3 regions of the Corynebacterium nasicanis genome follow, and region 3 is predicted to be linked to each of the others. Evidence: riboswitches for the same ligand, from Rfam matches in the RefSeq annotation. Region 3 holds a riboswitch; each other region holds the start of a gene.
The links. A riboswitch is a leader RNA that binds a small molecule or an ion and turns the genes downstream of it on or off. The one in region 3 is predicted to bind thiamine pyrophosphate.
Positions count from the first base shown of each region.

Region 1: another riboswitch for thiamine pyrophosphate. It lies ahead of thiM (hydroxyethylthiazole kinase); the one in region 3 lies ahead of ACFPUZ_RS03265 (3-oxoacyl-ACP reductase).
Region 2: another riboswitch for thiamine pyrophosphate. It lies ahead of thiC (phosphomethylpyrimidine synthase ThiC); the one in region 3 lies ahead of ACFPUZ_RS03265 (3-oxoacyl-ACP reductase).

Region 1 is NZ_JBHSQE010000002.1:49,551-59,610, forward strand. Features, by position in the region: partial or broken gene ACFPUZ_RS03825 (bifunctional hydroxymethylpyrimidine kinase/phosphomethylpyrimidine kinase) at 1-1,336, opposite strand, end outside; gene thiM (hydroxyethylthiazole kinase) at 1,339-2,136, opposite strand; TPP riboswitch at 2,118-2,213, opposite strand; gene ACFPUZ_RS03835 (NAD(P)/FAD-dependent oxidoreductase) at 2,226-3,449, shown strand; gene pflA (pyruvate formate-lyase-activating protein) at 3,446-4,309, opposite strand; partial or broken gene pflB (formate C-acetyltransferase) at 4,302-6,653, opposite strand; gene ACFPUZ_RS03855 (NAD(P)/FAD-dependent oxidoreductase) at 6,779-8,200, opposite strand; gene ACFPUZ_RS03860 (class I SAM-dependent methyltransferase) at 8,363-9,643, shown strand; gene ACFPUZ_RS03865 (VOC family protein) at 9,640-10,023, opposite strand; gene ACFPUZ_RS03870 (SRPBCC domain-containing protein) at 10,060-10,060, shown strand, end outside.
Region 2 is NZ_JBHSQE010000001.1:210,707-220,766, reverse strand. Features, by position in the region: gene ACFPUZ_RS01135 (DUF7916 family protein) at 1-146, shown strand, start outside; gene ACFPUZ_RS01130 (DedA family protein) at 143-829, shown strand; gene ACFPUZ_RS01125 (Tex family protein) at 1,045-3,279, shown strand; gene ACFPUZ_RS01120 (ThiF family adenylyltransferase) at 3,363-4,427, opposite strand; gene ACFPUZ_RS01115 (thiazole synthase) at 4,428-5,204, opposite strand; gene thiS (sulfur carrier protein ThiS) at 5,208-5,408, opposite strand; gene thiO (glycine oxidase ThiO) at 5,411-6,457, opposite strand; gene ACFPUZ_RS01100 (thiamine phosphate synthase) at 6,454-7,092, opposite strand; gene thiC (phosphomethylpyrimidine synthase ThiC) at 7,076-8,839, opposite strand; TPP riboswitch at 8,835-8,950, opposite strand; gene rplS (50S ribosomal protein L19) at 9,098-9,439, shown strand; gene ACFPUZ_RS01085 (ABC transporter ATP-binding protein) at 9,592-10,060, opposite strand, start outside.
Region 3 is NZ_JBHSQE010000001.1:666,891-676,950, reverse strand. Features, by position in the region: gene ACFPUZ_RS03325 (DUF3618 domain-containing protein) at 1-146, shown strand, start outside; gene ACFPUZ_RS03320 (DUF305 domain-containing protein) at 151-750, shown strand; gene ACFPUZ_RS03315 (HNH endonuclease signature motif containing protein) at 747-1,883, opposite strand; gene ACFPUZ_RS03310 (SixA phosphatase family protein) at 1,995-2,492, opposite strand; gene ACFPUZ_RS03305 (nicotinamidase) at 2,497-3,051, opposite strand; gene ACFPUZ_RS03300 (glutaminase) at 3,102-4,352, shown strand; gene ACFPUZ_RS03295 (hypothetical protein) at 4,352-4,627, shown strand; gene ACFPUZ_RS03290 (hypothetical protein) at 4,627-4,917, shown strand; gene ACFPUZ_RS03285 (hypothetical protein) at 4,914-5,576, shown strand; tRNA gene ACFPUZ_RS03280 (tRNA-Lys) at 5,618-5,693, opposite strand; gene ACFPUZ_RS03275 (L,D-transpeptidase) at 5,960-7,105, shown strand; gene ACFPUZ_RS03270 (SDR family oxidoreductase) at 7,110-7,982, opposite strand; TPP riboswitch at 8,080-8,177, shown strand; gene ACFPUZ_RS03265 (3-oxoacyl-ACP reductase) at 8,198-8,974, shown strand; gene ACFPUZ_RS03260 (LLM class flavin-dependent oxidoreductase) at 8,978-10,060, shown strand, end outside.

The sequences.
Region 1 (10,060 bases), on a different contig from region 3:
ACAGCCAGGCGTGGTAGGGGTGCGCGGGTGAATTCGACCGGGCCAGCTCCATGCCGATCTCGGCGTAGAGCCAGAAGCACGGCAGCACGGCCGCCGCGCCGACGACATAGGGTTCCACGGCGCAGGAGGCGACGAGGAAGTTGGTGTAGCCCAGGGTGACGGGGGAGGGGCTGGTGACGCTGATGTCGTTGCCGCCCAGCCAGTCCCGGTGCAGCTGGGCCTCGCCCTCGAGCACCTCGCGGGCGGATTCCGCCCAGAAGGTCTGGCCCTCCTGCTCCGGGGCGGTGGCGGAGAGCAGCGCCAGGGCGCGGGAGTAGCGGTTGAGGTACTGGGCGTCCTGATCCAGGTAGAAGGCGAAATCGGCGTGCCGCAGGGTGCCGTCGGCCAGTTCGCGGAGGAAGGAGAGATCCATGATCTCGTTCCAGATCTCTCCCGTGGCCTCCCACATGGCCTGCGTGTGCGGGCCCGCCGGGGCGAGGTGCGGGGTGGGGGCGGGCACGTCCGTGCGCGGGGCCCACGGGGTGGTGGAGGCCGCCGCCTCCAGGCGACGGGCCCGGTGGAAGTGGTCGACGGGCCCGTGGCCCTGGCCGACCTGAAGGTCATCGGCGTGGCGGATGGCCTCGTGGAGCCAGCGGGTGGACCACTCGAGGGCCTCGGCGACCGAGTCCCCGCGGGCGATCCGGGTGGCCAGGGCGGCGGACAGGGAACAGCCGGTGCCGTGGGTGTTCTTGGTGTCGATACGCGGGGTGGGCACCCGGTGCACCGTGCCGTCCGGCGAGACGACCGCGTTGTCCGCCTCGGGACCGGTCAGGTGCCCACCCTTGACGATGACCACGGTGCCGGTGTCGGCGGCCAGGCCTAGTGCCTGCTCGATGCCCTCCTCGAGGGTGGTGGCCATCCCCATGTCGCACAGCACCGCCAGTTCGCGCAGGTTGGGGGTGATCACGTCCACCCGGCGCACGAGCTCCCGCACGGCGGCCTCGGCGTCCTCGTTGAGCAGCCGGTCGCCGGAGCTGGCCACCATGACGGGATCGAGGATGACGTGGGCGACCTCATGGTCCGACAGGGCGCGGGTGACCTCGGCGACCGTCTCCACGTCGCCGAGCATGCCGATCTTCACGGCGTCGACCGCGACGTCGTCGAAGACGGCGTCCAGCTGCTCCCGGAGGAAGGACATCGGCGGGGTGTGCACCGAGCGCACCCCCTGCGTGTTCTGCGCGACCAGCGCGGTGACCACCGCCATACCGAAGCCTCCGGCCGCGGAGATCGACTTGAGGTCCGCCTGCACACCGGCGCCGCCGGTGGGGTCGGTGCCGGCGATGGAGAGAATGCGGGGGATCATGAGGGGTCCTTCCAGGAGACGAGGTCCGCGATCTCCGCGGAGGTGAGGTGGTGCAAAGCGTCGAGCCACGCGGTGGAGAACCCGCCCGGACCGGTGGCCGAGCGGGCGGCGAGCTGGGCGGCGGCACCCGTGTGGGCGTGGGCGGCCAGGACGGCGTCGTGCGGATCGGCACCCAGCCCCAGGTAGGCCGCGCACAACGCGCCGAGCGCGCAGCCGGTGCCGCTCACCAGGGTGAGCAGCGGATCGCCCGAGGTCAGCCACGTGCTGCGACCCGCGGAGACGATGAGGTCCACCGGTCCCGAGACCGCCACCACCCCGCCGGTGCGTTCCGCCAGCGCCCGGGCGGCGGGCAGGGCCTGCTCGACGGTGTCGGCCGCGTCGACGCCCCGCCCGCCCGCGCCCGTGCCGCCCAGCGCGGAGATCTCGGAGGCGTTGCCGCGGAGGGCGGTGGGGGAGGCGTCGAGAAGCGCGTCGACGAAGAAGGTGCGGTGGGCGAGCACGCCGGCCCCGACGGGGTCGATGACCCAGGGGGTGCCGGCCGCCGTGGCGCCGCGGACCGCCTCGCGCATGGCGGTGTAGCGCTCCGCGGTGGGCGTGCCGACGTTGAGGAGCACCCCGGAGGCCAGCGCGGCGAAGTCCCCGGCCTCCTCGGGCGTGTCGATCATCGCGGGCGAGGCCCCGGCGGCGAGCAGCACGTTGGCGCTCAGCGGCATGGCGACCGAGTTGGTCAGGCACTGGACGAGCGGCGCGGCGGCGCGCAGCTCATCCCGCAGATCGAGAAAACTCATGACAATCCCTTCGCTAGTGCTAACTAGAGCAGGTTCGGTGGGTGTGATCTCAGCGCGACGTCCGCGCACCCCATGTCGATGTGACAAAGATTACCATAGGCGGTATGAGCAGAATCATCGTCGTCGGAGCCGGCATGGTCGGCCTCGCCACCGCCTGGCACCTGCAGGAACGCGGTCACCAGGTCACGGTCCTGGACAAGGAGGGCGTCGCCGCCGGCGCCTCGTGGGGCAACGCCGGCTGGCTCGCCCCGGCCAAGACCATCCCGCTCTCGGACCCCAGCCTGTGGCGCTACGGCCCCACGGCGCTTCTCGACGCCGACGCGGCCCTGTCCATGCCCCTGCGTTTCGATCCCCAGCTGTGGGCCTTCCTCGCCCGCTTCATGGCGCAGGCCACCGCCCGCGCGTGGGACGCCACCATGGCGGATCTGACCCCCATCGACCTGGAGGCCCTCGCGGCCTTCGACGAACTCGCACTCGGCGGTGTCGACGCCTGGACTCGGCAGGGCCCCTTCGTCATCGGCTTCGAGGAGGAGTCCCAGGCCGCCGGTTTCCTCCGGGAGGTGGCGGGCGCGGTCCGCCACGGCCAGGAGGCCCCGCTCACCCCGCTGGAGGATGTGCAGTCCCTGGCGCCCATGCTGTCCGACGCCATTACCTGCGCCTACCGCCTCGACGGGCAGCGCTTCATCGAGCCGGGACCCTACGTCGCCGCGCTCGGCCGGGCGGTGGCGGAGCGCGGGGCGGAGATCCGTACGGATGCCGAGGTGGTGAGTGTCCACGGGGACGCCGTGGTGCTCGCCACCGGGGAGCGGCTCGACTGTGACGCGGCGGTCATCGCCACGGGCGCCTGGCTCTCCGCCCTCGCCCGCCCGCACGGGGTGCGCACCCTCGTCCAGGCCGGGCGCGGCTACTCCTTCACGGTGGAGACCGCGCAGCCCGCCGAGCACCCCGTCTACCTGCCGCAACACCGCATGGCGTGCACGCCCTACCAGGGGCGATTCCGCATCGCGGGCACCATGGAGTTCCGCCGCCCCGACGAGCCTCTCTACCCGCGGCGGATCGAGGCCATCGTCAACCAGGCGCGGAAGGTTATGACGGGTGTGGACCTCGACGAGCGTCGCGACGAGTGGGTCGGGTCCCGCCCCGTCACCCCGGACGGCCGACCCCTGGTGGGCCGCACCCGCACGGAGAACGTCTACGTCGCGGGCGGGCACGGCATGTGGGGCGTCGTCCTCGGCCCGGCGACGGGGAAGTTCCTCGCCCAGCTCATCGACACCGGTGAGACCCACCCGGCGATCCGGCCCTTCGACCCGCTGCGCTAGTAGGTCTCGATCCCGCGCTCGCGGAAGGCCTGCCGGGTGGTGCGCAGGGAGGCGCTGGTCGGCGGCTTGGTGTCTGCCAGGTCATAGCGCAGGCCCAGCTCCCGCCACTTGTCGGCGCCCATGTTGTGGAAGGGCAGCACCTCCACGCGCTCCACGTTGGGCCAGCCGGCGACGACGTCCGCCACCCGGGCCACGTTCTCCGGGTCATCGGTGAGCCCCGGCACGAGCACGAAACGCACCCACACCGGCTTCCCCAGCGCGGCCAACCGGTCGCCAAAGTCGAGGGTCGGCTGCAGGGGCTGTCCGGTGACGTGGCGGTAGGTGTCCTCGTCGCCGGACTTGACGTCGAGAAGCACGAGGTCGATGTTGTCCAGGTTCGCATCGCTGAGGCGGGCCCCGAGGAAACCGCTGGTGTCGATCGCGGTGTGCACCCCCGCGGCGTGGACCTCCGCGAGCACCCGCCGGGTGAAGGCGAGCTGGAAGAGCGGCTCACCGCCCGAGATCGTCAACCCGCCCCCGGTGACCTGGAAGACCCGGCGGTAGCGCAGAATCCGCTTGACCACGTCCTCGACGCGCTCGAGCGTGCCGGTGCGCATCTCCATCGTGTCGGGGTTGTGGCAGTAGAGACACCGCAGGGGGCAGCCGCTGAGGAAGAGCGTCATCCGCGTTCCGGGGCCGTCGACGGCGGTGACCATCTCCCAGGAGTGGACGAGGGCGACGTCGCCGGTGACGCGGGCGTCGAGAAGCTCGGGGCGGGGGAGCTCCCCGGCCGTACCCCCGATGCCGGCGGCGACCCCGCGGACCCGCTCACCGACCGTGGGGGAGAGGCGGACGACGCCGGTGACGCCGTCCTCAGGCACCGTGATGGAAGGTCCGGGAGATGACGTCGCGCTGCTGCTCCTTCGACAGCTTGACGAAGTTGACCGCATAACCGGACACCCGCACCGTGAGGTTGGGGTAGTTCTCCGGGTTGTTCATCGCGTCCTCCAGCGTCGACTGGTCGAGGACGTTGATGTTGGCGTGGTAGAGGCCGGACTCCATGTTGTTGGAGGCGCGCGCGGCCTTCATGTCGGCCATGCGCTCGGCGAAGGTCTTGGTGGACATGGCAGGGTTCTCCTAGTTCTCGTCCATGATGAACCCGGCGTCGAGGATGCCGACGAGGTTGCTGACCTGCTCGGCCTTGGTGCGGCCCAGCCCGGAGGGGGTGATGGTGTTGGTGAGCGAGATGCCGTCGAGGGCATCGTTGTAGTCGAGCTTGCCGACGGACAGCATGGAGGCGACCATGCCGTGATTGTCGGCGCCGTTGGTGGGGTTGGCCCCCGGCGCGAAGGGCGTGCCCGCCCGGTGGCCGCAGGGGAAGTTGCCCGTCGCCTTGCCGTAAACGACGTTCGACGTGATGGTGAGCACCGACTGCGTGGGGATCGCGTCGCGGTAGAGCGGGATCTCCCGGATCTTGGCCATGACCGTGTGGACGATGGTGGCGGCGATGTCGTCGGCGCGGTCATCGTCGTTGCCGTAGACGGGGAATGCGCCCTCGGTGCGGTAGTCGACGATGAGGCCGGTCTCGTCCCGGATGGGGTAGACCTCGGCGTGCTTGATCGCGGACAGTGAGTCCGCCACGATGGACAGCCCGGCGATGCCGCAGCCCATGGTGCGGATGATGTCCGAATCGTGCAGGGCCATCTCGATGGCCTCGTAGGCGTACTTGTCGTGCGACCAGTGGATGATGTTGAGGGCCTCGACGTAGGTGCCGATGACCCAGTCGAGCATGTCCTCGTAGCGCTCCCACACCTCGTCGAAGTCGAGCGGGCCGTCGCCCTCGATGGGGGCGTGCCCCTCGACGATCTGCCGCCCGCTGACCTCGTCGCGCCCACCGTTGATGGCGTAGAGCAGCGACTTCGCGGCGTTGACGCGGGCGCCGAAGAACTGCATCTGCTTGCCCACCTTCATGGGCGAGACGCAGCAGGCGATGGCGGAATCATCGCCCCAGCGGTCCCGGATCTGCTTGTCCGACTCGTACTGCAGCGAGGAGGTCTCGATGGAGATCGCGGCGCAGAACTCCTTGTAGCCCTCCGGCAGGGCGTCGTCCCAGAAGATGGTGATGTTCGGCTCCGGCGCCGGACCCAGGTTGCGCAGCGTCTGCAGCAGGCGGAAGGAGGTTCGGGTCACCTGCGGGCGGCCGTCGTCCATGAAACCCGCATCCGACCAGGTCGCCCAGTAAGGGTCGCCGGAGAAGATCTGGTCATAGTCGATGGTGCGCAGGAAACGCACGATGCGCAGCTTGATCACCAGGGCGTCGATGATCTCCTGGGCGCCCACCTCGTCGAGGATGCCGGCGGCCAGGTCCCGCTCGAAGTAGATGTCGAAGAAGCTCGACAGGCGGCCGATGGACATGGCCGCGCCGTCCTGGGACTTCACGGCCCCCAGGTAACCGAAGTAGGTCCACTGCACGGCCTCCTGCGCCGTGGTCGCGGGCCCGGAGATGTCGAAACCGTTGGACTGCGCCATCACCTTGAGCTTGCGCAGCGCCTTGATCTGCTCGGCGTGCTCCTCGCGGTAGCGCGCCCAGTGCTCGGAGAAGCCGGCGTCATGGACGGCGTGCTTCGCCGCCTCCTTGTCCGCGATGAGACGGTCGACGCCGTAGAGGGCCACGCGGCGGTAGTCACCGATGATGCGGCCGCGGCCGTAGGCGTCGGGCAGGCCGGTGATGATGTGGGAGGAACGCGCGGCGCGGATCCGCGGGGTGTAGATGTCGAAGACGGCATCGTTGTGCGTCTTGCGGTAGCGGGTGAAGATGTCCTTGACCTGCTGGTTCGGCTCCATGCCGGCCTCGACGATCGCGGTCTCCACCATGCGCCAGCCGCCGGAGGGCATCATGGCGCGCTTGAGCGGGGTGTCGGTCTGCAGGCCGACGATGATGTCGTCGTCGTCGGAGATGCGCCCCGGACCGAAGGCGTCGATGTCGGCGGGGGTGTCGGTGTCGATGTCGTAGACCCGGCGCTCGCGCTCCACGGACAGGTAGTTGTCCTCCAGGTGCTGCCAGGTGCGCAGGGTCTTCTCTGTGGGGCCGGCCAGGAAGGCGGCGTCGCCGGTGTAGGGCGTGAAGTTACGCTGGATGAAATCGCGGACATCGATGGTGTCGGTCCACGCCCCCTCAGCAAAACCTTCCCAGGCCTGGGTCACAGGCGGGATAACGGTGGTCACGTGTTCAACCTCTCGGGTTTTCCGGTGTCAATGAGAAAAATAAGTCATATGACGTAACCCAGTATAGCCCCCGGCATGCGAAAGGCCCGGGCGGGGAGCCCGGGCCTGACAGTGGTGAGACGCGCCTAACGCAGCTGCTTCTTACCGGAGAACTTGGTGGTGTCACGCAGCTCGATCGGGGTGTCACCCTCGATCTCGGAGGTGATCGCCTGCAGCTTGAGCAGCGCGGTGCGCGAGTGCAGCTGCTGGCGGGTGGTGGCCAGGTTGTAGCGGGTCCGCGACAGCGCGTTGACGCCCCAGTTGATCATGGAGACGAAACGGTTGCGGAAGCCCACGAGGAAGAGCACGTGGACGGCCAGCCACAGCAGCCAGCCGATGAAGCCGGTGACCTCGACCTTGCCCATCTTCACCAGCGCGTAGAAGCGGGAGACGATGGCCATGGAGCCCTTGTCGAAGTACTCGAAGGCCGGGCGCTGATCCGGGGCGGTGCGGCCGGAGAGCTCGTCGGCGATCTGCTCGGCGGCGTACTGGCCGCCCTGGATCGCCACCTGGGCGACACCCGGGAGGTTCTTGTAGTTGGACATGTCGCCCACGACGAAGACGTTGCGGTGCTCGCCGACGGTGAGGTCGTCGTTGACCATGACGCGGCCGGCGCGGTCCATCTCGACCCCGGCCTGCTCGGCCACGAGGGCACCGAGCGGGGAGGCGGCGACACCGGCGGACCAGATCTTGGTGAAGGCCTCGATGGTGGTCTCGGAGCCGTCGACCATGGACTTGTAGGTGACGGTCTTGTCGTCGACGTTGGTCACCATGGCGTTGAGCTTGACGGTGACGCCCAGCTTCTCCAGCTGGCGCTGCGCGGTGCGGCCGAGGCGCTTGCCGAAGGGCGGGAGGACCTGCGGTGCGCCGTCGAGAAGCAGGATCTTGGCGTTGGAGGTGGAGAAGTTGGAGTACTCGCCGACGAGGGTGCGGTGGGCGAGCTCGGCCAGCTGGCCGGCCAGCTCCACACCGGTCGGGCCGGCGCCGACGATGACGAAGGTGAGCAGGCGCTCCCGCTGGGCCGGGTCCTTGGCCAGCTCGGCGCGCTCGAAGGCGCCGACGACGCGGGCCCGGATCTCCAGGGCATCGTCGATGGTCTTCATGCCCGGAGCGAACTCCGCGAAGTGGTCGTTGCCGAAATAGGACTGGGAGGCGCCGGCGGCGACGATGAGCGAGTCATACTCGAACTCGCGGGTGTAGGCGCCGAGGGAGGTGGTGACGATCTGCTTCTCCAGATCGATGTTGGTCACCTCGCCCTTGACCACGTTGGCGTTCTCCTGGCCCTTGAGTACCTGGCGGGTCGACGGGGCGATCTCGCCGGAGGACAGGATGCCGGTGGCCACCTGGTAGAGCAGCGGCTGGAAGAGGTGGTGGTTCGTGCGGTCGATGATGGTGATATCGACGTCGGCGTTCTTCAGATCCTGAGCCGCAAACAGGCCGCCGAAACCGGAGCCGATGATGACCACATGGTGGCGGCCGCCGTCAGGACGGAAAGGGGTGTTCGTCATGAATTAAGAGTTCCTCATCTTCTTCGCGGGAATCAACGGCACCTATCGTATATCGATCACCAGGCGAACCGTGAGCCGAACGGGCCCCAACCCCGCAACCGGACATCGGCGCCGGTCGCGCCTTCCTGATTCCCGCCGGGGCGGGGGATAGGATGAGGCGCTGTGAGGCATCCCCATCTCGCGGCAATTGACGCGACAACCTGGCCCGGCGTGGCCCGCATTCCCGACGGGCGGCTCGTTGACCTGCGGGCCCGCCTCGCCGAGGCCGGTTTCGCCCGCGCCTGCAGCGCCGCCGGCCTCGACCTTGACCCCGCGGGGACACCGGATCTCGTCGTCGAGAACGAGGCTCTCTTCCCCCGCCTCGCTGTATCCGGCTGGTTGGGCCTCGCGGAGAGTTTCATGGCCGGGGAGTGGCGTTCCGAGCGTCTCGTCGACGTACTGGCGGCGCTCATCGCGACCGGTTACCGCCCCCGCACCCGCCTGCCCGCCCCCGCGGCCTACGACGGCGGCGAGCTCCCCGCCGAGCTCGTGGCGCTGAGCGCCGGCGACGGCCTCAGCGCCTTCGGCGGCGTCTTCGCCTCCGGGGTGCCCACCACCGTGCGCACCGCTGTGCCCAACCACGCGCCCGGGCGCGGCCCCGACACCTACTTCATCGATCTGCAGACCTTCACCGAGCCCGTCGGCGTTGACCGGGAGGACCTCGGCGACGCGCAGACCCGCAGCGTCACCATGCTTCTCGACGCCGCCCGCGTCACCGCCGGCACCCACCTCCTCGAATTCGCCACCTCCGGTGGCGCGGTGGCGATCCAGGCGGCGCACCGCCGGGCGACCGTGGACACCCTCACCGCCGATCCCGCCCAGGCGCGGGCGGTGGGGGAGCAGCTGCTGCTGGCCGGGGTGGAGCCCTCGGTGCACGTGTCCGTCATCGATTCCCCCGTCCCCGGCCCCCGCGACTGGCGGGGCAGCTACGACGCCATCGTCTCCGTGGAGAAACTCGAGGTTCTGGAGCCGGCCGACCGGGTGCGTCAGCTCCGGGCCTTCGACCGACTGCTCAGCGTCGGGGGCCACGTGGCGATGCAGACCGTCACTGCCACCGACGCCATGACCCCCGCGGCCCGGCAGGCGCTCGACGTCCTGCGGGCCTACGTGTGGCCGGGGCTGGAATACCCGTCGGTGGAGGAGATCCACAAGCTCGTCGACAAAGAGTCCGGCCTGCGGATCGTCGGCCAGGCCCACGTGGGCAGCCACCACGAACTCTCGCTCGAGCTGCAGCGCACGCAGTTCGAGGGGCACATGCGGGAGGCCGCGGCCGCCGGTTTCGACATCGCCTTCCGCCGCCTGTGGGTCTACCAGTTCGCGCTGCGGGAGGCCCTGTTCCGGCTCGGCATGCTGGATACGGTGCAGTTCACGCTGACGCACCGGAACCGGCAGGGACGCCGCTAAGCGGCGATGTTGAACATCCAGCGGGTGCCGAAACGGTCCTGCAGCAGCCCGAAGAGCGCGCCCCACGGGGCGGGCTCGAGGGGCGAGAGGATCTCCGCGCCCTCCGCCAGGCGCTCCCAGTAGCCGCGGATCTCGGCCTCATCGTCGCCGGTGATCGCCAGGGGAGTGTCGGTGCCCGGCACGTGCTCCTCACCGGGGAAGGTGTCGGAGCCCAGGAGGAAGGTGCGGCCATCGCGGACCAGCGCGGAGTGCATGACCTGGCCGTCCGGGGTGGGGAGAATCTCCACCTCGGCGCCGAAAATGTCGGCGTAGGCGCGCATGGCCTCTTCGGCGTGGCCCGGGAAACGGCGGTAGGGGGAGACGGACGTTGTGGAAGTCATGCGCACGATCCTAGCTGCGCTGGCACCATGGGGGACA
Region 2 (10,060 bases), 460 kb from region 3:
ACAAGATCGCCGGCGCCGACATCCAGCACATCGGCGACGCCGGGCCCGGCGGGTTGGCGGACCCGATGAACATCTATACGCTCAGTGAGACGATCCGAGGTCGCCGCCACACGATCTCCCGAATGGCAAGGTCAATACGTAGATGACAGAGCAGAAAGAACCCGAACTCCCCGGGTTCCTCGCCCACCCCGACCGCACCGACAAGGTTCTCTTCGCGGCGCTCATCCTCATGGGACTGTGGTCCCTCGCGCTCATCCCGCTGCGCGCGTGGCTGCTCTCGCATCCGCTCATCTACACCCTGGCCGTCGGCGGCTACACCTCAGCCGTGGTCTCCGGTGCGAACGCCTCGGTGGGCAACGGCATCTGGTGGGTCTACCTGCTCTGTTCGGTGGTCGGTGCGGTGAAGTTCATGCCCGTCTACTGGGCGATGGGCCGCAAGTGGGGCATGGAGTTCATCGACATGTCCCTGCAGTACATGCCGCGCGCGCACCGTTTCTTCCAGAAGGCGGTGGCCTCTGAGTCCACCCGGATGTACGCCGGCACCCTGGCCTTCATCCCGCTCGGCTACCTGCCCGGACCGGTGCCGAACACCGTGGTCAACGCCGTGGCCGGGCTGCTGAAGATCCGCTTCCTCGTCATGCTGGCGGTCAACGTGCTGAGCATCCTGGCCGTCAACGGGCTGTTCATGTGGCTCGGACTCACCTACGGCGACCAGGTGCTCGAGGTCGTCGAAGTGATCAACAAGTACCTCCTGTGGATCACCCTGGGCCTGGTAGCGCTGATGGTGTTCCGCGGCTGGCGGCAGAACAAGAAGAAGGCGGGGGCGTGAGGCAGCGGCGTCGCTGAGGGGGCGCGTTCTGGCGTACCCCGATTGCTTTCGGGGTGGGGTGTTGTCCCTGGTCAGAATTCCCGGCGGAAGGCAGAAGGGTACGCGAGAACGCGCCGGTAGGTGGTGCACCGCGGACGGGGGCACACGGATGCGCGAGTAGGCCAGTCGCCCCGCGGTGTCCGGGGCTGGCATCGGCCTCACGTAAACTCTCCCGAATGATCGTCTCCACCATCGCCCGCGAACTTCAGGTCCGCGAGGTCCAGATCCGTGCCGTCCTCGACCTGCTTGCGGAAGGCAACACCGTCCCGTTCATCGCCCGCTACCGCAAGGAAGCGACCGGCGGCCTCGACGACACGCAGCTGCGCACCATCGAGGAACGCGCCACCTACCTGCGGGAACTCGAGGAGCGCAAGCAGGCAGTCCTCGAGTCGATCGAGGAGCAGGGCAAGCTCAGTGACAACCTCCGCGCGCTCATCGTCGCCTGCGAGACGAAGGCGCGCCTGGAGGATCTGTACCTGCCTTTCAAGAAGCGGCGCCGCACGAAGGCGGACATCGCCCGCGAGGCGGGGCTCGAGGCCCTTACTGATGCGCTCATCGACACCCCCTCCGCCGACCCGCAGGCCCTGGCTGCGGGCTACCTCACCGAGGGCTTCGAGGACGAGAAGAAGGCGCTGGAGGGAGCCCGCGCGATCCTCATCGATCGTTTCGCGCTCGACGCCGACCTGGTCGGCGAGGTCCGGGAGCAGATGTTCCGCACCGGGGCGATGACGGCCTCGGTCATCGCCGGCCAGGAGAGCAAAGGCGCGAAGTTCAAGGATTACTTCGAGTTCTCCGAGCCCTTCACCAAGTTGCCTTCCCACCGGATCCTGGCGCTGCTGCGCGGCGAGTCCGAGGGCGTGCTCCAGCTGCACCTCGATCCCGGCGACGACACCATCTACGAGGGCATGATCACCCGGCACTTTGACCTGCCCGAGTCCCGCTGGCTGGCCGAAGCCGTCCGCTTCGGTTGGCGCACCAAGCTCGCGGTGTCCTCCGGCCTGGACGTGCGTATGCGTCTCAAAGAGAAGGCGGAGGAGGGGGCGCTCGATGTCTTCGCCACCAACCTCCGCGATGTCCTTCTCGCGGCCCCCGCCGGGCAGCGCGCCACCCTGGGGCTGGACCCCGGGTTCCGGAACGGCGTGAAGTGCGCCGTCGTCGATCCCACGGGCAAGGTGCTGGCCACCACCATCGTGTATCCGCACCAGCCGCAGAACCGCTGGGACGCGGCCCGCCAGGAGCTGGCCGGGCTGTGTGCGACGCACGGGGTGGATCTGCTGGCCGTCGGCAATGGCACGGCCTCCCGGGAGACGGAGAAGCTGAGCAACGAGATCGCGGACCTCATCAAGGACGCCGGCGGGAAGCGTCCCACCCCGGTCGTGGTGAGCGAGTCCGGGGCCTCCGTGTACTCCGCCTCCGAGATCGCGGCCGCCGAGTTCCCCGACATGGACGTGTCCCTGCGTGGGGCAGTCTCCATCGCCCGCCGCCTCCAGGACCCCCTGGCGGAGCTGGTGAAGATCGACCCCAAGGCCATCGGCGTCGGCCAGTACCAGCACGACATCAACCAGCACGCCCTGGCCCGCACCCTCGACGGGGTGGTGGAAAGTGCCGTCAACGCCGTGGGCGTGGACCTCAACACCGCCTCGGTCCCGCTGCTCGAGCGCGTCGCCGGTGTCACCGGCACCCTGGCGAAGAACATCGTGGCGCACCGCGACGATCATGGCGCGTTCGCCAACCGCAAGGCCCTGCTCAAGGTCCCGCGCCTGGGACCCAAGGCTTACGAGCAGTGCGCCGGCTTCCTCCGCATCTCCGGCGGCAGCGATCCTCTCGACGCCTCCGCCGTGCACCCCGAGGCCTACCCGGTCGTCGCCCGCATCGCCGCCGCCACCGGACTGGGTGTGGAGGAGCTCATCGGCAACACCCGCGTGCTTTCTGGGCTGCGCGCCGCGGACTTCGCTGACGACACTTTCGGCGTCCCCACCGTCACCGACATCATCGCCGAGCTGGACAAGCCCGGCCGCGATCCCCGCCCGGAGTTCAGGACGGCCAGCTTCAAGGAGGGCGTGGAGAAGGTTTCGGACCTCAAGCCCGGCATGATCCTCGAGGGCACCGTCACCAACGTCGCCGCCTTCGGCGCGTTCATCGACGTCGGCGTCCACCAGGACGGCCTCGTCCATGTCTCCGCCATGTCGGATCGTTTCGTCTCTGACCCGCATGCGGTCGTGCGCTCAGGCCAGGTGGTCAAGGTGAAGGTCATGGAGGTTGACGTCGAGCGCCAGCGCATCGGCCTGTCGCTGCGGCTGGATGATGAGCCGGGCCAGCCGAAGAAGAAGCCCCAGCGCGGAGGCAAGCGCCAGCCGCAGGCCGGCGGTTCCATGGCCGCTGCCCTCCAGCGCGCGGGCCACGGGCGGTAGACCTCAATTCTTGAGGGCCCTATGAGTGCTTCCGGTTGGTTCAAACCACCCGGAAGCACTCGAAACCCCCGTAAGAGGAGTGACTAACCGGAGACCCCGTTGATGCCGCCGGGCAGGTCGATGAGCTCGTAGCCGAGGTCCGCGTACTGCGCGCAGAACCGCGCCGAGCGCACGCCCGAGGCACAGTGCACCACCACGCGCTCCGCGTCGCCCAGCGCGCGGCGCACGGTGTCCGGGCCGAAGATGTCCGACAGCGGCAGCCGCACGGGATCCAGGGAGGCGAGGGAATCGTTGAGCATCTTCTCGTGCGGCTCGCGGATGTCGAGGAGGATGGCGCGGCCGGCGCGGACCTCGTCGAGCGGGGAGGGGCCGACCGCACACACCGCCTCCCCGTAGGACTCCTCCAGCGAGGTGACCAGCTCGCGCGCCGGGTCGGCGGCGATCTGGAAGGTGCGGGTGGCACCGGGGAAGGCGTCGTAGCTGAGCATCCGTCCGGGGACCACGTCGAGGCCGGCGAGGTAGCCGATCGTGGTGGTGGCCAACAGGGCGCCGACCACGGCGGTCGTGGCCCCGAGGACGCCGGCGGTGGCGCAGTCCTCGATCCCGGGCGGCTGCTCGGGGAAGAGATCCCGCAGCCCCACACCCCGCGAGGAGGGCCCGGAGGTGAACAGGCACACATCCCCGTGGAAGCGCAGCACGGTGCCCCACACCAGCGGGGTGCCGGTGATCTCGGCGGCGTCGGCGACGAGGTACTTGGTCTGGAAGGAGTCGGAACCGTCGACCACGAGATCCACCGATCCCACCAGCGACACCGCATTGCCCACGGTCAGCCGCTCGTTGAGTGCCGTCACCGTGATGCCGGGCTGCAGCTCGGCCAGGCGCTCGGCGACCACCTCGACCTTCACCCGGCCGACGTCGGAGGCGCCAAAGAGGATCTGGCGGTGGATGTTGGTGATGTCGACGGTGTCGTCGTCGATGACGGTGATGTGGCCGACTCCCGCCGAGGCGAGGGACTGCATGGCCGGGCAGCCGAGGCCACCGGCGCCGATGACCAGGACGTGGGCGTCGGCAAGCGCCTGCTGCTGGGCCGGACCGTAGCCGGGCAGGGCCAGCTGGCGGGCGACGCGGCGCAGCTCGGAATCATCCATCTACAGCACCTGATCCGACCAGGACACCAGGCCGTCGAAACTGGAGGAGGCCACGGCGTGCTCGCGGCGTGGGATGCGGCCCGCACCGGCGGCCAGGCGCCCGGCCTCGACGGCGTGCTTCATCGCGGTCGCCATCGCCACCGGGTCCTGGGAGCGGTTGACGGCGGAGGCGAGGAGGACTCCGGAGCAGCCGAGCTCCATGGCCAGGGCGGCGTCGGAGGCGGTGCCGACGCCGGCGTCGAGAAGCACGGGCACGCCGGCCCGCGAGCAGATGAGCTCGATGTTGTGCGGGTTGAGGATGCCCAGGCCGGTGCCGATCGGCGAGCCCAGCGGCATGACCGCCGCGCAGCCGACGTCCTCGAGGCGCCGGGCCACGACCGGATCGTCGGAGGTGTAGGCGAGCACCACGAAGCCCTCGGCGACGAGGAGTTCGCAGGCGTCGATGAGCTCGACGACGTCGGGAAGCAGGGTGTGCTCGTCGGCGATGACCTCGACCTTCACCCAGTTGGTGCCCAGCGCCTCGCGAGCCAGCCGCGCGGTGATGACGGCGTCGCGTGCGGTGCGGCACCCGGCGGTGTTGGGCAGCGGGGCGATGTCCAGGCGCTGGAGCAGGTCGAAGACGGATTCCCCGGTGCCCGCGGCGTGGCGGCGCATGGCCACGGTGGTCAGTTCGGTGCCGGAGGCGCGCAGTGACTCCTCCAGCAGGGACATCGACGTCGCCCCGCCCGTGCCCATGATGAGGTGCGAGTCGAAGGTGCGGTCGGCGATGGTGAGCATGGATCAGCCTCCCTGGACTGCGGTGAGAATGTCGACGGTCATGCCCTCGCTGAGCGGGCGGTCCCACGCGGAACGGGGGACGACATCGCCGTCGACGGCCACGGCCACACCGGCGGCGGGCAGCTCGCCGAGGGTCTCCTCGACGAGGCCGAGGAGGGTGGTCGCGGAGGTCTCGACGGGCTCGTTGTTGACGGTCAGGTTCATGGTCACTCCTTGTGTCGGTGCGGGTCGCACGCCGCGAGGTCGATGCCCGGGTCGGTGCCCTCCACCAGGTGGACGGCCACGTCGGCGGCCAGCGCGGTGAGCAGGATGCCGTGGCGGAAGTACCCGGTGGAGACGATGAGGTTTTCGTTCACCTTTCCAAGGTACGGAAGATCATCCGGCGTGCCCGGGCGCGCACCCGTGGTGGCCTCGAGGAAATCGCACTCCTCGATGCCGGGGACGAGGCGGCCGGCGTCGCGGAGCAGGTCGTGGACGGCGCCGGTGCGGGGGACCGGGCGGTCGTCCTCGCGGGAGGTGGCGCCGATGGCGATGGTGTCGTCGGTGCGCGGGATGAGGTAGACGGGGCGGTCCTCGACGAAGCCGCGCACCACCCGGGTGAGCAGCGGCCGCAGGTGCGTCGGCACCCCGAGGCGCAGGATGTCGCCGTAGACCGGGCGCAGCTTGAGGCCGGGGTAGAGCGCGCCGGCGCCGAGGCCGTTGGCCAGGATGACCGGGCCCGCGGGCAATGTGTCGGCCTGGGTGCGGACGATGGGCACGGAGAGGGCGGTGAGGGCGTCGAGAAGCGCGGCGGCGAACAGCCGCGGGTTGACCTGGTGATCACCCGGGATGTGCACCGCGCCGGCCAGGTGCGGGGACAAGGCGGGCTCGAGCGCGCGGGCCTGCCGCAGGGGCAGCCGCTCGGCGCTCATCGCGTGCCCGGCCTGGTACTCGGCCAGCTCCGCCAGGTGCGTCGCATCCGCCCGGTCGGCCGCCACCACGAGGGTGCCCTCCGTGCGGTAGCCGGTGGGCAGGGCCGTGTGCTTCTCGACGATCCCCATCAACCCCGGATACAGCTCCGCCGAGCGCAGCATGAGGGGGAAGAGGGGCTCCTGCCGGTAGACCACCTCGGCGACAGGGGCCAGCATTCCGCCGGCGTGGTGGGTGGCCCCGGAGGCCGGCGCCGGGTCCTGCAGGGTGACCTCGTGCCCGCGGTCGGCCAGACGCAGCGCGGTGGCCAGGCCGATGAGCCCGCCACCGACGACGGTGATCACTCGAAACCCGCCACCAGGCGGGCGGCGTAGGCGCGGGGATCGTCGGCGTTCATGAGCCCACGCACGACGGCCAGGCCGGCGACCCCGGTGGCGGCCAGGTCGGCGGCATCGTCGGCGGTGACGTCACCGATGGCCACCACGGGCACCCGCGACAGCGCCGTGAGTTCCCGGTAGCCCGCGAGACCCAGCGGCGGGCGGCCGGAGTCCTTCGTCGGGGTGGGGCGGTAGGGGCCGGCGCCGATGTAGTCGATGAGGTCGCCGAGCTCGTTGGAGGCCTCGACCATCGCTCGAGTGCCCGTGGTCAGGCCGATGATCGCGTCCGGCCCGAGCAGGTCGCGGACCTGCGCCACCGGCAGATCCGTCTGGCCGACGTGCACGCCGTGGACGGGCAGGCCCTGCCGCATGAGGGAGAGGGCGACGTCGACGCGGTCGTCGATAAGCACGGTCGCCCGGTCACCGACCTCCCGGGCGATGTCCGCGGTGAGCTCGTAGAGATCGAGCGCGTCGATCGGCTTGCTGCGCACCTGCACCGTGCCGCAGCCGCCGGCGACGGCCTCGCGCACCACCTCAAGGATGTGCTCGCGGGTGCCGGAGCCGGTCACGAGGTAGCAACGCAGGTCAAGGGAGGGACGCATCATTCACCGATTCGAGATAGACATGGGAACCGCGCTTGCGGAACTCCTCCGACATGGTACGCATCCCGTCCTCCGCCTCCGGCGCACCCACCTGGGGCAGGCCGAGCTTCGCGCCGAAGGTGTCGCGGATGTCCTGGCTGATGCGCATGGAACAGAACTTCGGGCCGCACATGGAGCAGAAGTGGGCGGTCTTCGCCGGCTCGGCGGGCAGGGTCTCGTCGTGGTAGGCCTGCGCCGTCTCCGGGTCGAGCGAGAGGGCGAACTGGTCGTGCCAGCGGAACTCGAAACGCGCCTTCGACATGGCGTCATCCCAGTCCCGCGCGCCGGGGTGGCCCTTCGCCACGTCCGCGGCGTGCGCGGCCAGCTTGTAGGTGATCACGCCGGTCTTGACGTCATCGCGGTTCGGCAGACCGAGGTGCTCCTTCGGGGTGACGTAGCACAGCATCGCGGTGCCACCCATGGCGATGTGCGCGGCGCCGATGGCGGAGGTGATGTGGTCGTAACCCGGAGCGATGTCCGTGACCAGCGGGCCGAGGGTGTAGAAGGGGGCGTCGGAGGCCCACTCCTGCTCCAGCTCGTTGTTTACCTGGATCATGTTGAGCGGCACGTGTCCCGGACCCTCCACCATGACCTGCACGTCATACTCCCAGGCCCGGCGGGTGAGCTCGCCGATGGTCTTCAACTCGGCGAACTGGGCGTCGTCGTTGGCGTCGGCGAGGCTGCCCGGGCGCAGACCGTCGCCGAGGGAGAAGGCGACGTCGTACTGCGCGAAGATCTCACACAGCTCGTCGAAGTTCTCGTAGAGGAAGGACTCCTTGTGGTGCGCCAGGCACCAGCCCGCCATGATCGACCCGCCGCGCGAGACGATGCCCGTCACCCGCTCCGTGGTCAGCGGGATGAAGGGCAGGCGCACGCCCGCGTGGACGGTCATGTAGTCGACGCCCTGCTCGCACTGCTCGATGACGGTGTCCCGGAAGATCTCCCAGGTGAGGTCCTCGGCGATGCCGTTGACCTTCTCCAGGGCCTGGTAGATCGGCACCGTGCCGATGGGCACCGGCGAATTACGGATGATCCACTCGCGCGTGGTGTGGATGTCATTGCCGGTGGACAGGTCCATGACCGTGTCCGCGCCCCAGCGGGTCGCCCAGCGCAGCTTCTCCACCTCCTCCTGGATCGACGAGCTCACGGCCGAGTTGCCGATGTTCGCGTTTATCTTCGTGAGGAACTTCCGGCCGATGATCATCGGCTCCGACTCCGGGTGGTTGATGTTGTTCGGCAGGATCGCCCGGCCCCGCGCGATCTCCGCGCGCACGAACTCCGGATCGCAGTGCTCGCGCAGCGCGACGAACTCCATCTCCTTCGTGACGATGCCCTGCCGCGCGTAGTGCATCTGCGTCACCCGCTGTCCCTCCAGCGCACGCAGCGTCGGGCGCTTCTCGCCCTTCCACTCGGCCGAGGCCTCGCCGCGCCGGGTCGCCGTCTTGCCGTCATCGGCCAGGTTGCGCGGGCGGCCCTCATACTTCTCGACGTCCCCCCGCTCCGCGATCCACTCGGCCCGCAGCGCCGGCAGGCCGACGGTGACGTCACACTCCGGCCCGCGCGTGCGGTAGACGCGGAAAGGCTCGTTGGGGCCGGTGGGGGAGTCGTCCAGGTGGATCTCCGTCTCCGGGACGCTCAGACCGTTCTTCTCGACGGGTGCGAATCGGTGCTTCGGGTGAATCTCAGTGGAGTGATGGGTGGGCTGCACAGCCTCGCCTCTCTTCCTTCGCCGGTACTAACCGGACAGGTTCAAACGGTGCTTGCGCGGCTACAACAGCGCAATCTCAGCCCGATGCCTCAGGCGCCCGTGGGGTCGTCGGTCATCGTACCACCGGAGGTTTTGCACGGGGGTGGGCGGTGTGGGAGACTAGGCGGGTTGTATGTAACGGGCACGAACCGGTCGAGCGTCCCACCAGGGAAGAAGCCGCCAGGGTCCTCTGTCCAGAACTGAAAAGGAACATGTCGCATGAACATTCTCGACAAGGTTGACGCCGCACAGCTGCGCGACGACATCCCGGCCTTCCGTGCCGGTGACACCCTCGACGTCCAGGTCAAGGTCATCGAGGGCTCGACGGAGCGCACCCAGCTGTTCAAGGGTGTCGTCATCCGTCGCCAGGGCTCCGGCATCCGCGAGACCTTCACCATCCGTAAGGTCTCCTTCGGTATCGGCGTGGAGCGTACCTTCCCGGTCCACTCCCCGAACATCGCCTCCATCGAGGTCACCCGCCGCGGCGACGTCCGCCGTGCGAAGCTGTACTACCTGCGCGAGCTGCGCGGCAAGGCAGCCCGCATCAAGGAGAAGCGCTAAGTTTCGCCGGACTATTGACTCACGCCTGTGGCGTGGGTTACAGTCTAGATATTGCTTCACCGGACGAAAGTCAGGGTGAGGAAGTGAACCCCGGAAGTTCCGTCGCAAGACGGGACCCGGGGTTTGCGCATTGCTGGGGTCGGGGGCGGGCCCTACGCCAGCAGCTGCCGGGAGGCCAGGTCGCGGTACAGCTCACTCGACTCCATGAGAGAGGTGTGGGTGCCGACGGCGGAGATGCGGCCGTCGGCAAGCACGATGATCTGGTCGGCGTCGGTGACGGTCGAGAGGCGGTGCGCGACGACGACGAGGGTGCGGTCGGCGGCCGAGGCGGCGATGGCGTCGAGGATGAGCTGCTCGTTGTGGGAGTCGACGGCGGAGGTGGGTTCGTCGAGAAGCAGGATGGGCGAATCCATGAGCAGCATGCGGGCGAGGGCGAGGCGCTGGCGCTGGCCGCCGGAGAGGGTGAGGCCGCGGTCGCCGAGTTCGGTGTCCAGGCCCTCGGCCTCCTCCATGCGTTCGCGCAGGTTGACCTGGTCGAGTGCCCACCAGCACTGCTCGTCGGTCGCGTTCGGGGTGGCCAGGCGGAGGTTGTCGCGGACGGAGCCGGCCAGCACGGCGGCC
Region 3 (10,060 bases):
CCAAGCTGCAGGACCCGCAGGTGCAGAAGGTGCTCGCCGGTGTCGGCCTGGCTGTCGTCGGTCTGGTGACTCTCGTCGTGCTGCGCAACCGCAAGCGCACCAAGGATCTGCGCGAGATCCAGCGCCTCCTCGCCGGCCAGTCTTAAATCCATGCGTCGACCGCTTATCGACGCCGCCGTCCTCCTCACCGCCGCCCTCCTGGTCGGCGCGTGCTCCCCGGCGCCGTCGACCCCCGCCGACTCCGAGCAGATGGTCTCAGAGCGCACCGCGGCCATGCCCGCCGAGGCCAACGACACCGACGTCCATTTCCTCGGGATGATGGTCCCGCACCACCAGCAGGCCATCGACATGGCGGAGGTCCTCCTCGCCTCGACTGTCGACGACCCGGAGGTCCGCGACCTCGCCGAACGCATCCGCGACGGCCAGCAGCGCGAGAACGAGCAGATGAACGCCTGGGCCGACGAGTGGGGCATCGACGCGGACATGACGATGCACTCCCGGCACATCGCCAACGGCATGGTCTCGCCCGGGGTCTTTGATTCCTACGCGGCCCTGGAGGGCGAGGAGCTGCGCACCCGCTTCCTCGAGCTCATGCACTTCCACCACGCCGAGGTCATCGCCATGACCCGCGATCAGGTGGACAACGGCGGATACGCTCCGCTGCAGGAGATGGCAGCGGAGATGGTCGAGGTGCAGACCGCCGAGATGCGCGAGATGGAGCACATGTACGGGGGCGTGCCGACGCCTTAGGCGTTGTTGAGGAGCCCCATGGCGGAGAGTTTCCGGATGGGGTGGATGTTGGCCCTCGGTGGCCCACCATCAGGTGGGTGATGCAGCACCCCACCCGGGTGGCGTTCCAGGCGTCCGTGGCGGGGCGGGGCGTCGGGGTCATCATCGTTACGCGCGTTGTGCACCTTGCAGGCCATCGACATGTTCTTGATGTTGGTCTCCCCGCCCTCCTTCCAGGCCTCCAGGTGATGCACCTGGCAGAAATCCGCCGCCGTCGTACACCCCGGCACCGGGCAGAGGATCGTCTCCGCGGCCAGGAGCATGCGCTGCTTGAAAGTGGCACTGCGTTGGTCCCGGTAGAGATCGACCGGGCCTTCGACCGGGTCGTAGATCCCGACGAACCCGTGGGTGGCCATCTCATGGGCCACCAGTTCTGCTCCGGTGATGGTGGTGCCATCGGTAAGCCCGAAGACCGTGTCATCACCCTCACGGCGCAACACCTTCGCGTAGTCGGGTACGGCCATGACGACATGCGGGGCCAAGGGCTGGTTGGCGGCCTTCCCGGTGCTGCCCATGAGGTGGGTGTAGAGGGCGTCGGCCATGGCCTGCTCGTGGCTTAGTCCCTTATCCGCTGCCCGCAATGCAGAAGCCGTCGGTGTGAGGTAGGAGAGCATGGCCGAGATTTCCCGTTCGGGGCGGGTGACGGTGAAGGTCCGCATGCCGTGGCCGTCGGTGTTCTTGCCCCCGCGTAGGGCGCGTTTGCCGTAGGCCTTCGCTGCGGCGTCCTTGACCGTGCGGTTGAGGTCGCGGACCTTCGTGGCTGCGGCCCGGTCGATCTCCGCGACGGTGCCGCGTAAACCGCACAGCTGCACGCGGAGTTCCTCCACCGTCACCGAGGCACCCCGGAGGAGGGAGCGGAGGTGTTTTTCGATGACGATCACCGCGTCCAACGACAACTCAGCGGCCGCCACCCGTGCGGCCTGCTGGAGCTTCTTGTACCTCGTTGCCCCGTAGTAGGTGACAGCCAGCTTCTCCCACAACAACGCATCCCGCACCCCGAGGGCATCGAGCTGCGCGCGGGTGACCGCCTGGGAGGAAAGGTCCTCCAGGACGGTCATGGCCCTAAGGGCTGCCAGCGCGTCGAGGGTGTTCATGCCCCGGACACTAAACCGGAAACACGCAGGCGTCGAGAAGCACGCACCGCAGCCTGTGGACAACTACCCGTTATCCACAGAAACGCCGATATCTGCCGCCCTACCGTTTGCCTAACCCCGCGGAACCACGTAGTGCTCGAGCCGGCACGAGCCGGGTGCCAGCTCGGCCCACGGACCGGGGACGGCGAGGACGGCGAGGGCGCTGGTGGGGAATTTGGTGTCGATACCCTGCCATCCGGGGTTGTCGTCGCGCACCGCCAGTTCGCGCACGGCTTCCTCCACCCCGGGCCAGTGGGCGAGAACCAGCGCCGTCCCCACGGTCTCGGGAAGGGGGCGCAGCAGCCGCAGGACGTCCTCGGTCGTGCCGCCGTAGAGGCCGTCGTGGAAGCTCACCTTGCCGGCGCTGATGCCGGTGCGTTCCAAGGTCAGGCGCGTGCGCGTCGAGGTCGAGCTGAGGACGCGGTCAATGTCGCCGATGTGCTCTGCCAGCCACTCGCCGGCGGCCCGGGCATCGCGCCGCCCCCGCTTGTTCAGTGGGCGCTGGTGGTCGGGCAGCGGTTCCTTCCAGGAGGACTTCGCGTGGCGCATGATGATCAGGCGGTGGCTCATGCCCTCAGCTTAACTGCGCACCGGCCGCCACGAGCTCCTGCAGAGCGGCCTCGCCGCGGGCCTCGTCGACGGGCGCGCACAGGTCGGTGAGCACCCGCACCTCGAAGCCTTCCTCGAGGGCGTCGAGCACCGTGGCGCGCACGCAGTGGTCGGTGGCGATGCCCACGACGTCGAGCTTGTCCACCCCGCGCTCCCGCAGCCACTCCGCCAGCCCGACGCCGTCGGCGGCGCCCTCGAAACCGGAGTAGGCGGCGGAGTACTCGCCCTTACGGAAGAAGGCCTCAATGAGCGGGGCCCGCACGCCGGGGTGCAGGGCCGCCCCCTCCGAGGCGGCGACGCAGTGCACGGGCCAGGTGTCGAGGTAGTCGGGCTCCGCGGAGAAGTGGGTGCCGGGGTCGATGTGCCAGTCCTGGGTGGCCACGGTGTGGGCGTAGCGCGCGGACTGGGTGTCCTGGTGCGCGCCGATGAGCTGGGCGACCTCGGCTCCCCGTTGCGTGGCCAGGGAGCCGCCGGGGCAGAAGTCGTTCTGGACGTCGACAATGAGGAGTGCGGTCTTCATGGCCTCAGCTTAGGCGCCCGCCCCGGGGGCCGACCGGTAGGCTCGGGCGCATGAAAATGCCGATCCCGGAGTATCTCGAGGAGATTCTCGAGCACGTGGCCGACGACGACGGGGGCGAGGTCGCCGACTACATCCCCGAGCTGGGCGAGGCCGATCCCGACCGCCTGGCCATCGCCCTGTGCACCGCGTCCGGGCATGTGTATTCGGCGGGCCCCGACGCGGAGGTGGAGTACACGATCCAGTCGATCTCCAAGCCCTTCGTCTTCGCCCTGGCCCTGCAGGAGCTGGGCCCGGAGGCGGTGCTCGACGTCGTCGGCCTCGAGCCTTCCGGGGAGGCCTTCAACGAGCTCTCCCTCGACGCCAACGACAAGCGCCCGGTCAACCCGATGATCAACGCGGGTGCCATCGCGGTCAACCAGCTCATCAACGGGGAGGATTCGAGCGTGGCGGATCGCGTCGAGAAGATCCGTGACCTCTTCTCCCGCCTCGCCGGCCGGGAACTGCACATCGACGCCGAGCTCTCCGCTTCCGAGCTGGCCGGCGCGGACCGCAACCTCTCCATCGCGCACATGCTGCGCAGCTACGACATCATCCGGGATGACGCCCATGACGCCGTCCTGTCCTACACCCACCAGTGTTCGACGCTGGTGACCACGCGGGACCTGTCCGTCATGTCCGCCACCCTCGCCAACGGCGGTGTCCAGCCGGTGACGGGGGAGCGGATCCTCAACCCGGAGGCCTGCCGCCTCACCCTTGCCGTCATGAGTTCCGCCGGCATGTATGACGGCGCGGGCCGGTGGATGGCCGGGGTGGGCATCCCCGCGAAGTCGGGCGTGGCGGGTGGGCTCATCGGGACGCTGCCGGGTCAGCTGGGTATCGCGACGTTCTCCCCGCGCCTGGACTCGCAGGGCAACTCCGTGCGGGGAGTGAAGATCTTCGAGCACCTCTCCCGCGACATGGGCCTGCACCTCATGTCCTCCGACCAGCATTCCGTCCCGGGCGTGCGCTCCATCACCCGCGACGGCGACCAGACGATCATCCGCCTGCAGGGCACCATCAACTTCACCGCCGCGGAGAACATCCTCCACCAGTTGACCACCCACACCCTCGGCGGCAGCGAGCTGGTTCTCGACGTCTCCCGCGTCACCTCCTTCAACCGCATGGGCCGCCGCATGGTCAAGGAGGGCCTGCGACGCCTGCGCGAGGGTGGTTTCGACTGCGCCATCTACGACCCGGAGGGTGTGGTCACCGATCTCGAATTCTCCGACGGCACCCACGCCGACACGGTGGACGCCGTCTGATGGCCTGGCTCGTTTTCGGAGTGGCCTTCGTCGTGGTCGTGGCGGTGTTCGCCGTCGCTCCGCGCTTCGCCGGCGGCGGGCGCGGTTTCCCCTGGTTCTGGGTGGTCTTCCCCGTGACGGCGCTGGCCGTCGGTTCGACGCTCATGTTCTGGGCGGATTTCGGGCCGCAGGTCATGGACTTCTTCGTGTGGAACCTCACCACCACGGCCTGGCCGATTGTGGCGCTGCTCGGCGCGGCGCTGTCCGTGTGGACCTGGCGGACAGGGCGGCGCTGATGGTCATCTCCCTGTTGTTCGCCCTGCTCATCGTCGTCATGGTCGCCACGACCGCTTATCGACGCCCCTCCCCCTGGTTCTGGGTCGCCTTCCCCGTCACCTGTCTGTCGATCGGCTTTCTCCTGCACCGTTTCGTGCCCCTGACTCCGCTGTCCAGCCTCGACGGCGCGGCGGTGATCTACGAGATCGCCCCCGGCGTTCCCTGGCTGACGATCAGCGCCGCGGTCGCGGCGGTGCTGGGAGCGCTCGCCTCGGTGTGGACCTGGCGCCGGGGTAGTGTCGAAGGATGATTCAGGCGGTATCTTTCGGGCTGTTGGATTCCCTCAACGCCCTGCTCATCGGCGTCATCGTCGCCCTCGGCGTCATGTTGCCCCGCAACGCTGCTTATCGACGCATCGTCACCCTCCTCATCCTCGGCGACTGGTTCGGCGTCTTCCTGCTCTCCGTGATCACCATGGTCGTCTTCGACGGCCTGGGCGACCTCGTGCAGAAGGCCCTGGACTCCCCGGTCTTCGGCATCCTGCTCATCGCCACGGGCGTGCTCACCCTCGTGGGCACGGTGCGCAGCAACGGCAGCGGCGATTCCCCCCTCGTCCGCCGGATCCTCGCGCCCCTGCAGGCGCCCTCCGCGAAAACAGTCCTCGTGGGTTTCATCCTGGGCCTCGCCCAGTCCGCCACCTCCATTCCCTTCTTCACCGGCCTGGCCTTCCTCTCGGCGGGGGACTACCACGCGGCGATCCGCTACGTCGGCCTCGTCGTCTACGCCAGCCTCGCGCTCAGCCTGCCGACCCTCTCGGCGGTGTTCGTCGGCCTGGTCCGCGCCTACCCCTACTCGGTGTTCGGGCGGGCCTTCGAGTGGATGCGCAACAACCGCGAGCTGGTGGTCAAACTCGCCGGCTACATCGTCGCCGTGGCGCTGACCGCCTTCGGTATCGTGGCACTGGTGTAGGCAAAGAAGTACCCCCGCCGGGGGTACCGGCGGGGGTGATATGGTGCGCCATCAGGGACTCGAACCCCGAACCCACTGATTAAGAGTCAGTTGCTCTACCAATTGAGCTAATGGCGCTGGTGTTTTCCTTCTGGACCCTGTGTGTCGGGCTGTCCGGGCAACGAAGAAAAATATAACAGGCTATCGTGCAACCTACAAAATCGCCTGGTCATCTGGCGTTTATCTGAGTGTTGCCACACTGTGATGTGTCGGATTCGAGACATGTGTGCGGGGGGAAGTAGTGTGGCGGTAGTTTACGGTGTCTAAGTAACACCGCCGGAAGAGTTCAGAGGTTGCACGTGTCGTTGTTGATTGCCCCCCGTCGTTGGGGTGCCGTGTTGGTCATGGCTGCTGCAGTGGCGTCGGGGACGCTGACGGCGTGCACGATTGAACGGGCGTCGATAAGCGAGACGGTCGAGGCGGAGGAGTCGCAGGCTCCGCAGCCGATGAAGGTGTCCGTCAAGGACGGCGCGAAGGAGGTCGATCCTTCCGAGCCGGTGACCGTGACCTCGCCCGAGGGGCTGAAGAAGGTCACCATGACCAACCAGGACGGCAAGGTCGTGGAGTCGGAGCTGGCCAAGGACCAGAAGTCGTGGAAGACGACGGAGGTGCTGGGCTACAACCGGACGTACACGATTCTCGCGGAGGACCGGGCGGGGCAGAAGACGACCACGGTGTTCCACACGCCGAGTCCGCTGGCGACCGCCGGGGTGGCCCTGGCTCCCCTCGAAGGCGCGGTGGTGGGTGTCGCGCAGACCATCACGATGCGTTTCGGCACCGCCATCCAGGACCGGCAGGCCGCGCAGGACGCCATCACGATCACTACGTCACCGCAGGTGGAGGGCGCTTTCTACTGGCTGAACAACTCGGAGCTGCGCTGGCGGCCGGCGGAGTTCTGGGAACCGGGCACGAAGGTGACGGTCGAGGCGGATCTCTACGGCACGGACCTCGGGGGCGGCACCTACGGTTCCCAGGACAATGCGATGAGTTTCAGCATCGGCGATGAGGTGCGCACCATCGTCGACGACGCCACCAAAACCATGACCGTCTACCGCAACGGCGAGGCCCTGCGCACCATCCCGGTCTCCCTGGGCCGCGACACCGCACGCTGGGCCACCCCCAACGGCACGTACATCATCGGCGACCAGCTGGAGTCGATGGTCATGGACTCGATGTCCTACGGGCTGGCCTATGACCAGGGCGGCTACAAGACGCCGGTGTCGTACGCGACGCAGATGTCCTGGTCGGGCATCTACGTCCACGGCGCCCCCTGGTCGGTGGGCGATCAGGGCTACCGCAACGTCTCCCACGGCTGCATCAACGTGACCAACGAGGCCGCGCAGTGGTTCCAGAACACCGTCAAGCGCGGGGACCCGGTCCTCGTACAGAACACCGTCGGCGGGACCCTCTCGGGCTATGACGGCCTGGGCGACTGGAACATCCCGTGGGAGACGTGGAAGAAGGGCAACGTCTCCGGCCAGCAGAGCTAGCAGGTCAGGGCGTCGGCGTACCGCCGGTGACGCCCAGGGTCTCACCCATGACGAAGGACGCCTCATCCGAGGCGAGGAACACGAACGCCCCCGCCAGCTCCGCCGGCTGACCGGCGCGCCCGAGCGGCGTGTGCTGGCCGAACTCGTCGATCTTCTCCGGCGGCTGCCCGTGGGAGGGCTGCAGCGGCGTCCACACCGGCCCCGGGGCCACGGCGTTGACGCGGATCCCCTCCGGCGCCAGCTGCTCGGCCAACCCCTTGGACAGGTTGTTCTGCGCGGCCTTCGTCAGCGCGTAGTCGAGCAGGTGCGGGGAGGGCTGGTACGCCTGGATCGACGAGGTGAAGATGATCGCCGAGCCCGGCTCCAGGTGGGGGAGCGCCGCCTTGGTGACGCGGAAGGAGGAGTAGATGTTGGACTTCATGGTGGCGTCGAAATCCTCGTCCGGGATGTTCCCGATCCCGTCGTGCCAGATCTGGCGCGAGGCATTGTTGACCAGGATGTCCAGGCCGCCGAAGGCCGCGACCGTGTCGGCGACGATCTTCTCGCACTGCTCCAGCTCGCACAGGTCGCCAGGTAGCGCCAGGGCCCGCTGGCCTGCGTCCTCGATGGCCTGGATGATCTTCTGCGCGTCGATCTCCTCCTCCGGCAGATAGGAGATGGCGACATCGGCGCCCTCCCGCGCGTAGGCGATGGCGACGGCCGCGCCGATGCCGGAATCGCCGCCGGTGATGAGCGCCCGGCGGCCCTGCAGGCGGCCGCTGCCGCGGTAGGTCTCGAGGCCGAGGTCGGCCTTCGGTTCCAGCTTCGCGTCCAGGCCCGGGTGGGGCTGGGTCTGCTGCGGCGGGTCGATGGTGGGGTAGAGGGTGCGGGGGTCCATGTCGAAGTACCTTTCATTAGCGTGCGTGCATCTGATCTGTTTCCGAGGGTACGGAAATGCGCGGCCGGGCGCCGCCGGACGTTTGCTAAGGTGGCGGACACGTGACACGGGGTGCCGCCCGCAAGGCAGCTGAGAACATACCCGTCGAACCTGATCCAGTTAGCACTGGCGAAGGGAATGTCCCTCCTTCGCCTTTTCCTGTGAAAGGCACCCACATGAGCATCAACGCAACCCCCCTCAACGAGCAGATCGTCCTGGTCACCGGCGGCGCCCGCGGCCTGGGCAAGGCCGTCACCGAGGCCTTCCTCCGGGAGGGGGCCAAGGTCGTGGTGAACTACTTCTCCTCGGCGGAGGCGGCGGAGGCGATCGTCGAGAAGCATCCCGGCCGCGCGGTGGCCATCCAGGCCGACGTGCGCGACCGCGCACAGGTCGACGCCCTGTTCGCCCAGGCACGCGAGCTTTTCGACGCCCCCGTCACCACCGTCGTCTCCAACGCCCTCATCGACTTCTCCTTCGACGGCGACGCCCGCCCCAAGGCCGAGGACATCGCCTACGAGCGTTTCGAGTCCCAGTTCTCCGGCGCCGTCCAGGGCACCCTCAACGTCACGCAGGCAGCGCTGGCCGGTTTCGACGAATTCGGCTCGGGCCGGATCATCACCATCGGCACCAACCTCTTCCAGTACCCCGTCGTGCCCTACCACGACTACACCGCCGCCAAGGCCGCCCTCCTTTCCCTCACCCGCACCCTGGCCGCCGACCTCGGCCCGCGCGGCGTGACCGTCAACATGCTCTCCGGCGGCCTGCTGCGCAAGACGGACGCCTCCGCCGCCACCCCGGACGAGGTCTTCGACTTCATCGCCGCCGGCACCCCGCTGCAGTCCGTGACCACCCCCGAGGAATTCGCCGACGCGATCCTCTTCTTCGCCTCCCCGTGGGCGCGGTCTGTCACCGGCCAGAACCTGGTCGTCGACGGCGGTCTGGTCAAGGACTGATCCGTGCACCTCAACCTCTTCGCCTTCGCCGCCGGGCACCACACCTCCGCGTGGCGGGCCGCCGACTCCTCGGTGGGTCGCCTCGGGGACATCACGTACTGGGAGGAGCTGGCGCAGATCGCCGAGCGCGGCAAGCTCGACGCCTTCTTTCTTGCCGACGGCCAGTCCGCGGCCATCGGCGGCGTCGGCGGCGGGCCGGCCTGGTTCCTGGAACCCGTGACCACCCTCACCGCCCTGGCGCGCGCCACCTCGCGGATCGGGCTGGTCACCACCATCTCCGCCACTTTCTGGCCGCCCTTCCACGCCGCCCGCCTCATGGCCAGCCTCGACCACATCTCCGGCGGCCGCGCCGGGATCAACGTGGTCACCTCCATGGGCGACGACGAAGCCCGCAACCACGGCATGGACGCCCTCCCGCCGCACGCCGAGCGCTACGCGCGCGCCGACGAATTCATCCGGGTGCTGGGCCAGCTGTGGGACTCCTTCCCGGCCGACGCCGTGGTGTGCGAGGTCTCCTGGGCGGATGCCTCCCGCCTATCGACGCCCTCCCACTCCGGCGACTACTTCTCCGTCGCCGGTCCGCTCAACATCCCGGCCGGCCCCCAGGGCCGCCCCGTCCTCTTCCAGGCCGGGGCCTCCGAACCGGGCCGCGACCTGGCCGCGACGTACGCCGAGGGGATCTACGCCGTGGCCTGGGACCTGGAGATGGCGCAGGAGTACCGCCTTGATGTGCGCCGCCGCGCTGAGTCGCTGGGACGGGACCCGGATTCGCTCGTGGTCATGCCGGGCCTGGTCACCTACGTCGGCCGTACCGAGGAGGAGGCCCGGGAGAAGCAGCGCGCGCTGAACGAGCTGCTGCCTGTCGAGGACGCGCTGCGTGGACTGGAGTACTTCATCCAGCAGGACACCTCCGGGTGGGACCTCGATGCGCCGGTGCCGGAGTTGCCGCCGCTGGAGGAGTTCACCGGGCCGAAGGGGCGCTACGCCACCATCCTGCGGATCATCGAATCGACGCAGCCCACCGTGCGTGAACTGCTGGGTTACCTCGCCGCCGGCGGCGGGCACGCCACCTTCGTGGGCACTCCC